Linked DNA regions of Microbulbifer sp. GL-2. Each later gene encodes a partner of the first gene's protein in a complex. Links are inferred from orthologs where the notes say so. Each region holds a gene or a part of one and is shown on either strand. Other genes may lie near its edges.

The links. Proteins that work in one complex are often made in the same cells at the same time.
Region 2: the proteins of xseA (region 1) and GL2_RS09635 are in contact, whole or in part, in a cryo-EM structure (PDB 8TXR), measured with the Escherichia coli proteins. The link is inferred for Microbulbifer sp. GL-2 from one-to-one orthologs.

What each region holds. Positions count from the first base shown.
Region 1 is NZ_AP019807.1:137,233-144,672, forward strand. The notes cover bases 1-2,812. They hold xseA (exodeoxyribonuclease VII large subunit), read left to right. Parts: upstream 1-636; coding sequence 637-1,989; downstream 1,990-2,812. Other genes in these bases: guaB (IMP dehydrogenase), read right to left, coding at 1-464; GL2_RS00640 (transporter substrate-binding domain-containing protein), read left to right, coding at 2,047-2,812. Outside these bases: more of GL2_RS00640, read left to right, coding at 2,813-4,350; GL2_RS00645 (NAD(P)H-quinone oxidoreductase), read right to left, coding at 4,384-5,361; GL2_RS00650 (TonB-dependent receptor), read right to left, coding at 5,640-7,440. UniProt on the Escherichia coli protein: Bidirectionally degrades single-stranded DNA into large acid-insoluble oligonucleotides, which are then degraded further into small acid-soluble oligonucleotides.
Region 2 is NZ_AP019807.1:2,213,797-2,218,964, forward strand. What follows is about bases 1,554-4,445. They hold GL2_RS09635 (exodeoxyribonuclease VII small subunit), read right to left. Parts: upstream 3,180-4,445; coding sequence 2,928-3,179; downstream 1,554-2,927. Other genes in these bases: dxs (1-deoxy-D-xylulose-5-phosphate synthase), read right to left, coding at 1,554-1,924; GL2_RS09630 (polyprenyl synthetase family protein), read right to left, coding at 2,019-2,927; GL2_RS09640 (PQQ-dependent sugar dehydrogenase), read right to left, coding at 3,263-4,445. Outside these bases: more of dxs, read right to left, coding at 8-1,553; more of GL2_RS09640, read right to left, coding at 4,446-4,735. UniProt on the Escherichia coli protein: Bidirectionally degrades single-stranded DNA into large acid-insoluble oligonucleotides, which are then degraded further into small acid-soluble oligonucleotides.

The sequences.
Region 1 (7,440 bases):
ATACTGGCCACGCTCACGTCCAGGTCAGTGAGGAAGCGCACGTCGCGGCTGGTAACGATACCGACCAGGTTACCCCTATCCATCACCGGAACACCGGAGATATTGTGGTGAGTAGTAAGAGCAATCAGCTCGCGCACTGTGGCATCAGACTCAATAGTAATTGGGTCCTTTACCACACCGGCTTCGAATTTTTTTACCGCACGTACCGCGAGCGCCTGCTCCTCGATAGACATGCTTTTATGGATGATACCGATACCACCTTCCTGAGCCAGGGCAATAGCCAGGCGCGCTTCCGTCACTGTATCCATAGCAGCAGACACAATAGGAATATTCAGGGTGATGTTTCGGGACAGCTGGGTTTTCAAACTGACATCCTTGGCAGTCACCTCGGAATAACCGGGCACAAGTAGGACGTCGTCGAAAGTGAGGGCTTCGCGCGCTATGCGCAGATTGGATTCAGACATTATTGACACTCAAACCTCGAATAGGCGGGATTGGGTATCGGCGCGATTATACCTCTCAGCGCCCAAAGCGCAATTGCCAATTCGCTGAAAGGTGGATTTATCGAGTAAAGCACTTTACCTGTATGGCGGATACTGCAATATTGCTCCGCCAGTTTTTTCCTGTGAGGCCCAGATGCAATCCAGCTCCCCAGTCCCGAATCAGAAACGCAGTGTTCTATCGGTAAGCGACCTGAACCGGGAGGTAAAGCACCTGCTGGAGAGCAATGTGCCCCTGTTATGGATCAGTGGGGAAATTTCAAATTTCACAGTCCCCAGTTCCGGGCACTGGTATTTCAGCCTAAAAGACGCTCGCGCCCAGGTACGTTGTGCCATGTTCCGCGGCCGCAACCGCAGTGTGAGCTTTCAGCCGCAAAATGGCCGTGAGGTGTTAATCCGTGCGCGAGTAAGCCTTTATGAGGGCCGCGGAGAATTCCAGCTGATCGTCGAACATATGGAAGAAGCCGGCTTTGGTGCCTTGATGCGGCAGCTGGAACAGCTCAAGGCAAAATTGCAGGACGAGGGGTTATTCGACACTGCACGCAAGCGCAACCTGCCATATCTGCCCTCCAATATCGGCATCATCACCTCACCAACCGGCGCCGCCATCCGCGACATGATTCATGTTCTGGGCCGTCGCCACCCGGCTGCGGAAATCGGTTTGTGGCCGGTGGCCGTGCAGGGCCAGGGAGCCGCACAGCAAATAGCCTCAGCCATTAAAAAAGCCGGTCACAGCGGCCGCCACGACTTGTTAATTGTGGGGCGAGGTGGCGGCTCATTGGAGGATCTGTGGCCATTCAACGAGGAAGTTGTAGCACGGGCACTGGCAGCCTGCCCCATCCCCACAATTTCCGCCGTGGGTCACGAAACCGACACCACAGTCTCAGACTTCGTCGCCGATGTCCGTGCGCCCACCCCTTCGGCAGCAGCGGAGATCGCCAGCGCCAATGCCGCTGAGTTATTTAAGGAGCTCGAAAACAACAGTATTCGGTTATATCGGGCGCTACAGCACCAGATGCGTCACCTGCAGCAGCAGGTCATGTTAAGGCGCAATCGCCTTCGCCATCCCCGCGAACAATTACAGAACCGCGCCCAGCAACTGGATCACCTCGAGATGCGTCTATTTGCAGCAGGGCAACTGCAAATCCAACAGCGCCGCGCTCAACTGACAGCAGCACATCGGGCATTAGCCCACTGCCAACCTCATCGGCGTATCAAAGAAAAGCGCGAGCATTTACAGCAGGCGGCGGCCGGCCTTCAGCGTTCCACAGAATTGCGTTTGAAGCACAGCAGCGACAAACTCAGCCACTTGGCAAAACTGCTCCACAATGTGAGCCCACTGGCGGTTCTACAGCGTGGCTACGCCATCGCCATGGATACTGAGGGCAAAGCCATCAAAGACAGCAGCAACCTGTCAACAGACCAAAAGGTCAATATCAAGCTGGCCCGCGGGAATTTTTCCGCAAGAGTAGAAAATATCGAGGACTAAAATCCGCCACAGATTAGGGGCTTGGGCACGACACTATAATCATCCTGTAGAGAGCTTATGGAGCGATCTATGGGATCTGGTTACAGTGCAATCAGCCCTATCCGTTGGGCTGTAATTTTCCTATCAGTACTGTTACTGGCTATTGCAGCCTGTAGCAAAGAAGGTAAGGAAGGCGGGCTTACAGGTCCGGGCGGCGCCTCTGCGGCCATAGAAAACCTAACGCCACAAGAAACCACTTCCCCTATCACTCCGGCTAAAGAGCAACAGGTCAACTACATCGAAACCGGTGACCTGCGCGAAATTAAAAAACGCGGCACCATCCGCTTTGTTAACCTGACCGGCGCTGCAGAAAATATGCTGCCCCGCGGTGGGGTGGTAAGTCTGCGCCATTTTGAGCTGGCAAATAAACTGGCCGACAAACTGAGACTGGAGGCAAAGTGGATCAAGGCGGAAAGCCCCGATGATGCCATCAAAATGCTCATCGCCGGTGAGGCCGATGTAATTGCTTACAACCTGACTGTGACCGAGGCGCGCGAAGAGGAAATTGACTTTAGCGTACCCGTTCGCCAATCCCGCCAGCAACTGGTTACCGGACCCTCCGGTCCGGATATTAGCGATCCAGGTAAACTCAAAAACGTTGAACTGATCGTGCCTCAGGGCTCTGCCAATATGGAAACCGCACAACAGTTAATTTCGGAGTACCCAGATGCGAACCTGGCAGTGAGGGAATTTAAAATCCACGGCAACCGCGACGGGCTCATTGACATGATAAACCGGGAAAATAATCGGGTAGCAATTCTCGAGGATTTCTCCGCGGAATATCTACGCGATTACCGCGATGACTTACGCCTTGGTGCTTATGTCAGCGAATCGCAGAACATTGCCTGGGGAATGCGTAAAACCTCCAGGCGCCTGCAATCCACAGTTGACAATTTTCTAACCCGAAATTTAGTGAAGGCACAGGAGGAGCGTATTACCGATTGGAAGGGAATTAAAAAGTCCGGGGTAATCCGCCTGCTAACCTACAACGGCCCCACCACTTATTTCCTGTGGAAGGGGCTGTTAATGGGCTTTGATTACGACCTGGCCAAGGCTTTTGCAGACAAACACAGGCTCCAACTGCAAGTTATCGTGGTGCCTTATGAAGAAAGCCTGGCAGACTGGCTCAGGGCCGGTCGCGGTGACTTCGCCGGAGCGGAGCTGAATATCACATCAGCCGTGGAAAAAGAGGGGATGGTGTTTACAAAGCCTGTGGTCGAATCAACCGAGCAAGTAGTGAGCGGCAAAGACAGCCCACCCATTAAACAAATCCAGGATTTGAATGGGCGTAAATTAACCTTGCGCGCCTACTCCTCATTTATTGAAACGGCTAAAACCCTGCAGAGTGCCGGCATAGACGTAGAGGTCCGGGTAGCGCCACCGGATATTTCTCAGTCGCAGATATTCTCAATGATTGCCGAAGGTTTGGTGGATGCCACTATTTCCCACTCGGGACGGGCAAAAATTGAAGCCTCAGTGCAACCCAACCTGGTACTAGGTGCAGTGCTCGGCGACCCAACTCCAGAGGGCTGGCTGGTTCTTCGTAAGAATTGGCATTTACTGCAAAACCTTAACAAGTTTTTGGTGAGCTACCGAAAAACTGACAAGTATAAGAAACAATACGCTGCATACTTCGAACCCAATAAGCGCTTCATGCAAAGAGTTAGCACACGGGTTATTCCTGGAGAAAACCTGTCTCCTTACGATGACCTGGTCAAGGAATCCTCTTTTAAATACGATTTTGACTGGCGCATGATCGTCGCGCAGATGTGGCAGGAGAGTAACTTTAACCCTAAAGCAGTTTCCCCGGTGGGCGCCCAGGGCCTGATGCAGGTTATGCCGGCTACCGCGGAGGAAATGGGATTCCCTCCACCACTATTTGAACCTGAGCGTGGTATTAAAGCGGGCGTAAAATATATGGATTGGGTCAGAGACAGATTTGACCCGGCACTGCCCACAGTAAATAAACTCTGGTTTACCCTGGCCTCTTATAATGCCGGTTATGGACACTTACTGGATGCCCAGCGTCTCGCCAAACAATTGGGGCTGGACCCAAATATCTGGTTCGATAATGTCGAAGTAGCGATGCTTAAACTGGCTCAGCCCCAGTACTTCAAGCGGGCACGATACGGCTATGTGCGCGGCTCAGAGCCGGTGCAATATGTACGTAATATCAGCAACCTTTACAAGGCTTATGTTGAGATGATGAGCGACGATGTATCCATGCAACCATCACAACATCAAATACCCGAAAGATTTTGCTCGCCAGAAAATACACCGAGGGGAATGATAGTGCAGGTATCCCCTCCTCCATCGCGCTGAACAGTGGAGAGAATAATCATTAAAAGGGGTGTTCTAAATTTTTAAAATGACTTTACCGATTATCTTGCCAGACTCCAGTAAACGATGCGCGTCAGCAACCTGCTCAAGGGAGAACTGAGCCGCAATTTGCGGACGTACTTTTCCCGCTTCAATCAACGGCCAGACTTTGGATTCCAGTGAAGAGGCAATATCCGCTTTCACTTTTGCAGAACGGGCCCTCAGTGTGGAGCCGGCCAGAGTCAGGCGCTTGAGCATTACCGGTAGCATATTGATCTCAACACTGGAGCCTTGAAGGTAGGCAATATTGACGATTCGACCATCGTAAGCGGCCACGCGAATATTACGCTCTATGTATTCTCCCCCGACCATATCCAGGATTACATCGGCACCGTGATCCTCGGTAGCCTCGCGTACCACCGCTACAAAATCGTCTTCACGATAATTAATTGCCCGCTCAGCACCCAGTTTCTCACAGGCCCCGCATTTTTCTGCCGATCCCGCAGTGGCAAAAACCCGGGCACCCAAATGATGAGCCAGCTGAATGGCCGTAGTGCCAATCCCGGAAGAACCCCCGTGCACCAGTAAGATTTCTCCGCTCTGCAACCTGGCCCGGTCGAACACATTGCTCCAGACAGTAAAAAAGGTCTCTGGCAGGGCCGCAGCCTCAACCTCTGTTAATCCGCCCGGGATAGGCAGGCACTGCCCCTCTGGCGCCACCACGAATTCAGCATAACCACCACCATTAGTCAGGGCGCAAACTTTATCTCCCAACGCCCACCGCTTTACCTCTTTCCCAACTGCAACTACCTCTCCCGCCACTTCGAGCCCCAGGATTGGCGAGGCACCTGGCGGTGCTGGGTAGTGACCATTGCGCTGTACAATATCGGGCCGGTTCACACCGGCAGCAGACACTCGAATCAGCACTTCATCCGCAGCTGGTTCAGGCTGGGGCAGGTCGGCCACCTGCAACTTTTCCGGGCCACCATATTCCGGCAGATCAATTGCACGCATTATCCACTCCTTCAAAACTGTTCTTTTTTGGGTTTGCCCGAGAGCTATTCAAGGTAAATTAATGGGGCATTATGAGGAACTATCAAGGTACCAGTACTGAAGTACTGTTATCACAGATGAGGGCTGGACAAGTTTATAGGCTGTAAAACCAAAAGCGGCCAGGAAGTTTACCGAGAAGAACAATAGAACTTCTCGAAAAACGACCCCGCCGCTAGCAGCCAATTTAGCGAATCATACCTTTCCCCGAAAGGGACAGTACTATGGGGAGCTATGGCAACCTAGAACTCATAGAGAACTTCAACCCCCATAACACGTCCTTTATTGAGCGGAGTAAAGCTCGCACCAATTCCTCCCAGAGTTGGAGGCAGTTGGGTGTTGTTACCCTCTGTAACCTCATTCAGCATATTCTTACCGAACATGGAGACAGTGAAACTGCCACTATCCGGCGTATAGCCAATACTGAAGTCCAGCATATCGACTTCGGACAGCATTCCTCGATTATCATCGGTATAAGGCGCCGCATCCCGATGATTAAAGTTTACGCGGGAGGTCAAACTGCCAAAGCCGCCTAGTTGCAGATCATGGATAAAGCCAACGCCATATGTCCATGGAGCCAGGCGGGGAATTTCCAGGCCCAGATCTACATCATTTACTACGCCATCACCATTGAGGTCACCCAAAACCTTGTCATAGTCGCCATCCACGTAGCCGACGTTAAAGGTAAACAGCAGGTTCTCAGTTAAAGCTGCCATTGCCTCCAACTCAGCTCCACGAATAGTAGCATCGGCAGTATTGCGGATAATCTGGGCAACACCAGTGACCGCATCAGGAAGATTTTCCTCCCGCTGCATATCGTCAATCGTGTTGTGGAATATCGCCATATTGGTGCGTAGGCGCCCATCTAACCAATCTACCTTGGCACCAATTTCAAAGCTGCTTTGTTCTTCCTGATCGGTTACCTGTGGTGTATAGGGCTTACGGGTACTTGGATTAATGCCTGCGTTACGGAAATTGTAACCACCACTGCGGAAGCCCTTGGTCCAGAAGGTGTACAGCTGGGTATCTTCAGATACAGTCCACTGTAATCCAACCTTTGGCGTAAAGGCATTCCAGCTCTCGCTGTCCTCAAAGTCGTAGGCTGCACATCCATCCAGCGAACAGAAATTCAGGGGGATTGAGGCAATTTTGGCATCTTTTTCTTCGCTGGAATAACGCCCACCTAGAGTCAGCACCCAGGATTCATTCAGGTCAATATCCGCCTGGGCAAAGACACCGTAGGTACTGTGATCTTGGGTGCCTCCACCAGTCCAGTCTATTTCGCCCAATTGCAAAAGGCGATTTTCCAGGTAGGTAACATCCTGGCTGAACCAGTAAACTCCAGTGGTCAGAGCTGTGCGGCCAAAACGGCCGGCATAGCGCAACTCATTGCTGAGCTGGCTCTGCTCCACGCTGGAGTCAGCATGAAAACCTATAATCGGCAGGGAATCGATATCCCCCATACCCCGAGCCTCATACTCACGCCAGGCCAGGATATTGGTGATGGTGCCATCACCGAAGGCGACATCCTTATTAAACTCGGTAATAATCTGGCTCCACTCATCCTTCTGGTAGCCCTCCTCATCCTGTGCTACTTCAAACGAGCCCTTACCATTATCCCAATCATCAATACCTAATAGAGCAGCTAGTACTGTTGCACTTGGAGCCGGCTGTTGGCCGTCTTGGGTCTGAACCATGGTCGACTCATAACCGCGATTCTGGGCTACCGCACCGTCAGAATCCATACGGCCATGCTCCATGCGCACCAACAGTTCGGCTGTTTCATTGAGCTGGATACTAAAGCTTGGACGAATAAACCAACTGTCGGAAGCTCCGGCGTTATCATTGCCAGTTGCCACATTCTCGAACCAACCCCGGTCATCATTGTAATAAACCGTTAGGCGCCCGTTTACTGAGTCTGCGATAGCCCCATTGATAGAGCCCGCCGTTACGGTATCCAGATTGTCTGTTACTGAGGCCTTGACCCGGGATGAAAACTCTTCTGTAGGGCGCGCGGTTTTGATTACCACGGCACCACCGGTA
Region 2 (5,168 bases), 2.1 Mb from region 1 along the record:
GGCCCGTTTAATTGGCCGCTGCAGTGCGACCCTCGAAATTATGTGGGTTTAGCAGCTGCATGCGGCGGTGTATCTGCTCTTCAATACCGGCGGCATCAAGGCCGATCCCTGCGAGCAGATCCTTGTGTTTGCCGTGCTCAATAATCTGGTCAGGCAGGCCTAACTGCAATACAGGCATGGTCCTGGCCGTAGCGTTGAGATACTCCAGTACTGCACTGCCGGCACCGCCGGCGATGGTGTTCTCTTCAAGAGTCACCAGTAGCTGGTGGCTATCGGCCAGTTCATCAATTAATGCTTCGTCCAATGGTTTTACCCAGCGCATATCCGCTACGGTGGCACCGAGGCGCTCAGCTGCGGCCATGGCTGGAGCGAGCATGGTGCCAAAATTCAAAATTGCTACGCTGCTACCCTCGCGTAGTAAGCGGCCCTTGCCGATGGGGAGTTCACGCATTTCTTCTTCGGTCGCGGTGCCCAGGCCGGTACCTCGTGGGTAACGCACAGCCGCGGGACCATTGTGTCGGTAGGCGGTATACAGCAGCTGGCGGCACTCGTTCTCGTCGCTGGGCGCGGCAATAGCGAGGTAGGGAAGGCAGCGCATAAAGGTCAGGTCGAAGCTGCCTGCGTGTGTCGGGCCGTCTTCGCCCACGAGGCCGGCGCGGTCAATGGCGAAGGTGACATCCAGGTTTTGGATGGCAACATCGTGCACCATTTGATCGTAACCACGCTGCAGGAAGGTGGAGTAAATAGCCACTACAGGCTTTTGTCCCTCGCAGGCGAGGCCTGCGGCCAGGGTCACGGCGTGCTGCTCGGCAATGGCTACATCGTGGAAGCGCTCCGGGAAGCGTTTGGAAAACTCCACCATACCTGAGCCCTCGCACATGGCGGGAGTGATGCCGATCAGTCGTTCGTCCCGAGCCGCGGTGTCGCACAGCCACTGGCCAAAGATATCCTGGTATTTGGGCAGCTTCTTCCTGCCCGGTACCGCAACCTGGACTTTGCTCTCGGGCTCCAGTTTATTTAGCGCGTGGTAGCCCACCGGATCGGCCTCTGCTGGGCCAAAGCCCTTGCCCTTGGTGGTGGCGATATGCAGTAACTGGGGACCGGGCTGGCTGCGCAGGTTGCGCAGAGTGTGCACCAGGTCGTGCATGTTGTGGCCGTCCAGCGGCCCCACATAATTGAAGCCCAGCTCCTCAAACAGGGTGCCGGGGGTGATCATGCCTTTGACATGTTCTTCAGTGCGTCGTGCCAGCTGCCAGGCTTTGGGAATCGCTGACAGTATCTTGCGGCTGCCCTCGCGCATATTAAGGTAGGTTTTACTGGCCAGGATTTTGGCGAAATAAGTGGCCAGGCCGCCGACATTTTTGGAGATCGACATACTGTTGTCATTGAGAACAACCAACATATCCCGACCGGTATGAGCTGCGTGATTGAGCGCTTCAAAAGCCATGCCTGCGGTCATGGCTCCGTCGCCGATAACCGCGACTACTTTACGTTCATCAGGAGAGCCCAATGCCATCCCCAGGGCGGCGCCGATGGATGTGCTCGAATGGCCCACCCCAAAGGTGTCATACGGGCTCTCACTGCGCTTGGGAAAGCCGGACAGGCCGCCTTGCTGGCGCATGGTCAGCATCTGCTCGCGGCGACCGGTTAGGATCTTATGAGGGTAGGTTTGGTGGCCCACATCCCACACCAAGCGATCTTCCGGAGTATTGTAGATGTAGTGCAGGGCGATGGTCAGTTCCACCACACCTAGGCCAGCGCCGAAATGACCGCCGCTCTGGCCGACACAGTACAACAGGTACTCGCGCAGCTGGCTGGCAAGTTCGGGCAATTGGCGTTCATCGAGGGTGCGCAGTTGGGCCGGCTCGTCGATGGAGTCGAGCAGCGGCGTATGCGGACGTGTGCGTGGAATTTCTTCGAGCATCAATCGTATCAATGGCTACAGATAATGATAGTGAGGGGGATTGTATGCCCGTGACGGGCATAATGCATCCCAAAGGCGGGACAGTTGCCTCGATTCAGTGACTGCGCTGGACGATATAATCAGCCAGCTGTCGCAGCAACAAGGTGTCACCTGGCAGAGTGGCTAGGGCATCTAACGCCTGTTTGTGCAGGCCCCGCAGCTTTTCCCGTGCGCCGTCAACGCCCAGGAGGGAGACATAAGTGGGCTTGTTCAATAGGGCATCTGCACCCTGGGTCTTGCCCAATACTTCTGTATCCGCAGTGATGTCGAGGATATCGTCTTGAACCTGGAAGGCGAGGCCAATGGCCTGGGCATAGTGAGTCGTTGCCTGTAATTCAGCAATGCCGGCGCCGCCGAGCAGAGCGCCCATTCGCGCGCTGGCGCAGATCAAGGCGCCGGTCTTCAGCCGGTGCATGGGCTCAAGTTGCTCCAGGGTGAGCGTTTTATCCACAGAGCTCAGGTCGATAGCCTGGCCTGAGACCATACCCCGGCTACCAGATGCTGCGGCTAATTCCTGTAAAAGCTGTAACTTGAGCGAAAGCTCGGTTTGGTCGGCCAGCAGCAGTTCAAACGCTAGAGTCTGTAGTGCATCGCCGGCGAGAATAGCGGTGGCTTCATCGAAGGCGATATGACAAGTGGGACGCCCCCGGCGCAGGGCATCGTCATCCATCGCCGGCAGGTCGTCGTGGACCAGGGAATAGGCATGGATGCATTCCAGGGCTGCTGCGGTTGCATCACACTTGGCCAGATCAAAATCGACACCATGGAAGACTTGGGCGCAGGCATATACCAGTGCTGGGCGAAGGCGCTTACCCGGCCCCAGTGCGGCATAGCGCATGGCCTCAAAGAGTTTTTCCGCACTGGGAACAGGGTGCTCAAGAGCTTTCCGGATTCGAGCCTCAACCCGTGTGGCTGAATCTTGCAGAAAGGTCCGCAGCGCAGGGGAAGGGGTTGTGCTACTCACTCAGGTATCGCCTGCAGAGTCGTCGGCGTCGAACGGTAACTCGCGAATGTTGCCGCTCTCTTCCATCAGCAGTTTGACCTTCTGCTCGGCACTAGCCAGTTTTTTCTGGCATTCACGGGTGAGTTTTACTCCGCGCTCAAAGTCTGCCAGGGCTTCTTCGAGAGGCAGGTCTCCCGCCTCCAGACGTTCTACCAGTTCTTCCAGGGCCTGCAGGCTCTCTTCAAAAGTTGCCGATTTTTTCTTTGCCGCCATAGCATCGCCTCATAATTGCGGGGCAACCTTAGCCGCTGGCGCGGCAAGGGTCAATTAGAGGGGACTGATTCCTCCCCCTAAGGTTACCTGAGGGCCTCAAGAGATAGCAGGTAATGGGCCAGGGCCTTTTTCTGCTGATCGCTAAAGTCGTATTTCGGCATAGGAGGTGTTGGCGCATCGAAGTAGTTTGCCAGAGAATCCAGAGAGTATTTTTTGTTCAGGTCTCTTAAGGGCACCTGCTGCTGATGGCAGTGGGCACAATCGTGACTCTGGTAGAGTGTTTTCCCCTCCCGAACGGCGTCGGAATCTATGGCCGGTGGCTTTTTTTCAACGTTATTGGCGACCCTGGTTGGGAGGACAGTCGGAGTGCTTGGCACATTGCTGGGAGATAGTTGATATATCGCACCTGCATAGTCGTCTGAGATATAAATTTTTCCCTGGTTGTCTTCGGCTATAGCGACGGGTCGGCCGGAAACCTCGGTGCGGTCTTCACTGAGGAAGCCCCATAGGAAGTCCCTTTCGGAGATATTTCCGCTTTCATCCCAGTGTAGGGAAACTACTTTGTAGCCATCCTTAACGCTGCGATTCCATGAACCATGCAGGGCTACCAGGGCTGCCCCGCGGTAGTTTTTAAGCTGCTCCGGGCTGCGTAGAAAACGAATGCCCAGTGGTGCATTGTGTGCGGCGAACTCGTGGACTGGTGCCACTGAAGCCGCGATCATCTCTTTTACCGTTGGGTTCTCATCGTCAATAAAATCGGGATCGGGCACTCTGTCGCCATAGGCGTAGGGCCAGCCATAGAAATTATCTGGCCGGATCAGGTTGAGTTCATCTGGAGGAAGGTTGTCGCCGAGCCAGTCTCGCCCATTGTCTGTGGCATAGAGTCCGCCATCTTTTGGAGACCAGTCGAAGCCAACGCTGTTACGCAGGCCTGTGGCAAGAATCTTAAAGTTACTGCCATCGGGACGCATACGCATGATCGTGGCCCGTCGCGGGTCTTTCTCGATACAGACATTGCAGCTGGAGCCACTGCTCAGATAAAGCCAGCCATCGGGACCCATCTCGATGGTTTTTGTCCAGTGGCCACTGTCCTCCAAATTTTCGAGAATTCTCTGGTAACTTCCAGCCAGGCGGCCATCGGAATGATCGAGGGGTACACGACCGACAGCGTTACCCTCTGCGATATAGAGCCAATTCTCATGCAGCGCGAGGCCATGGGGGCGGTTTAGGTTGTCAATCAATACACGCTGATTATCCGCTTGCCCATCCCCATTACGATCGGGAGATAAGAGGGATATCTGCCCTTTCTTTGGCTGGGATACGAGAATATCGCCAGAACGGGTGATTGCGAGCCATCGCGCGCCGGGGACATTTTCTGCAAAAAGCTGGAGCCGGTAACCCTGAGCGGCTTTTATCCCACTCATCACCTGTTGCTCGGTTGTTTTTACTCCTCCAAAAAGCTGGCGCCAGGGAACACTCACTCCCGATGCAACCGCCGATAAGGCGCCTGAAACCACGGCGACCAAGATAAGCAAAAAAATTAGCGTATATTTCAACAGTATCTTCCCTAATTAGATTGAACTTGAAATAAAGGTGTTTATAGTTGCGTCGCTCACTCACCGACCTTTGTTTTACCACAGGGTTCCTACCTGGTCCTCCCCTCCTTTGTGAAGGAAATATTTCACTTTGTGAGATATGTCTTACACAAAATTCAGCAGATTGCCCCTACTTTTTTCTCGCTTGATGTCCATAATTAACTGGCAGGGACGCACAAGGGACTGCACCTCTGCGGCAAAGGATAAATGGATTGCGCCGCTCGCCCTAAGGATATGGGCACCATCCTGTGAGACGCACCGCCCGGGCCGGATTGCCTGGGCGGTGTTTTAATTGCCCTGCCAAGTTTTTTCCTTCCTGTTATTCAATATAAATCTATTATTGGCTTTCCAAGTTTATAATTTCCAGTTTTCTGGGCTCTGCTTCATAGGACCA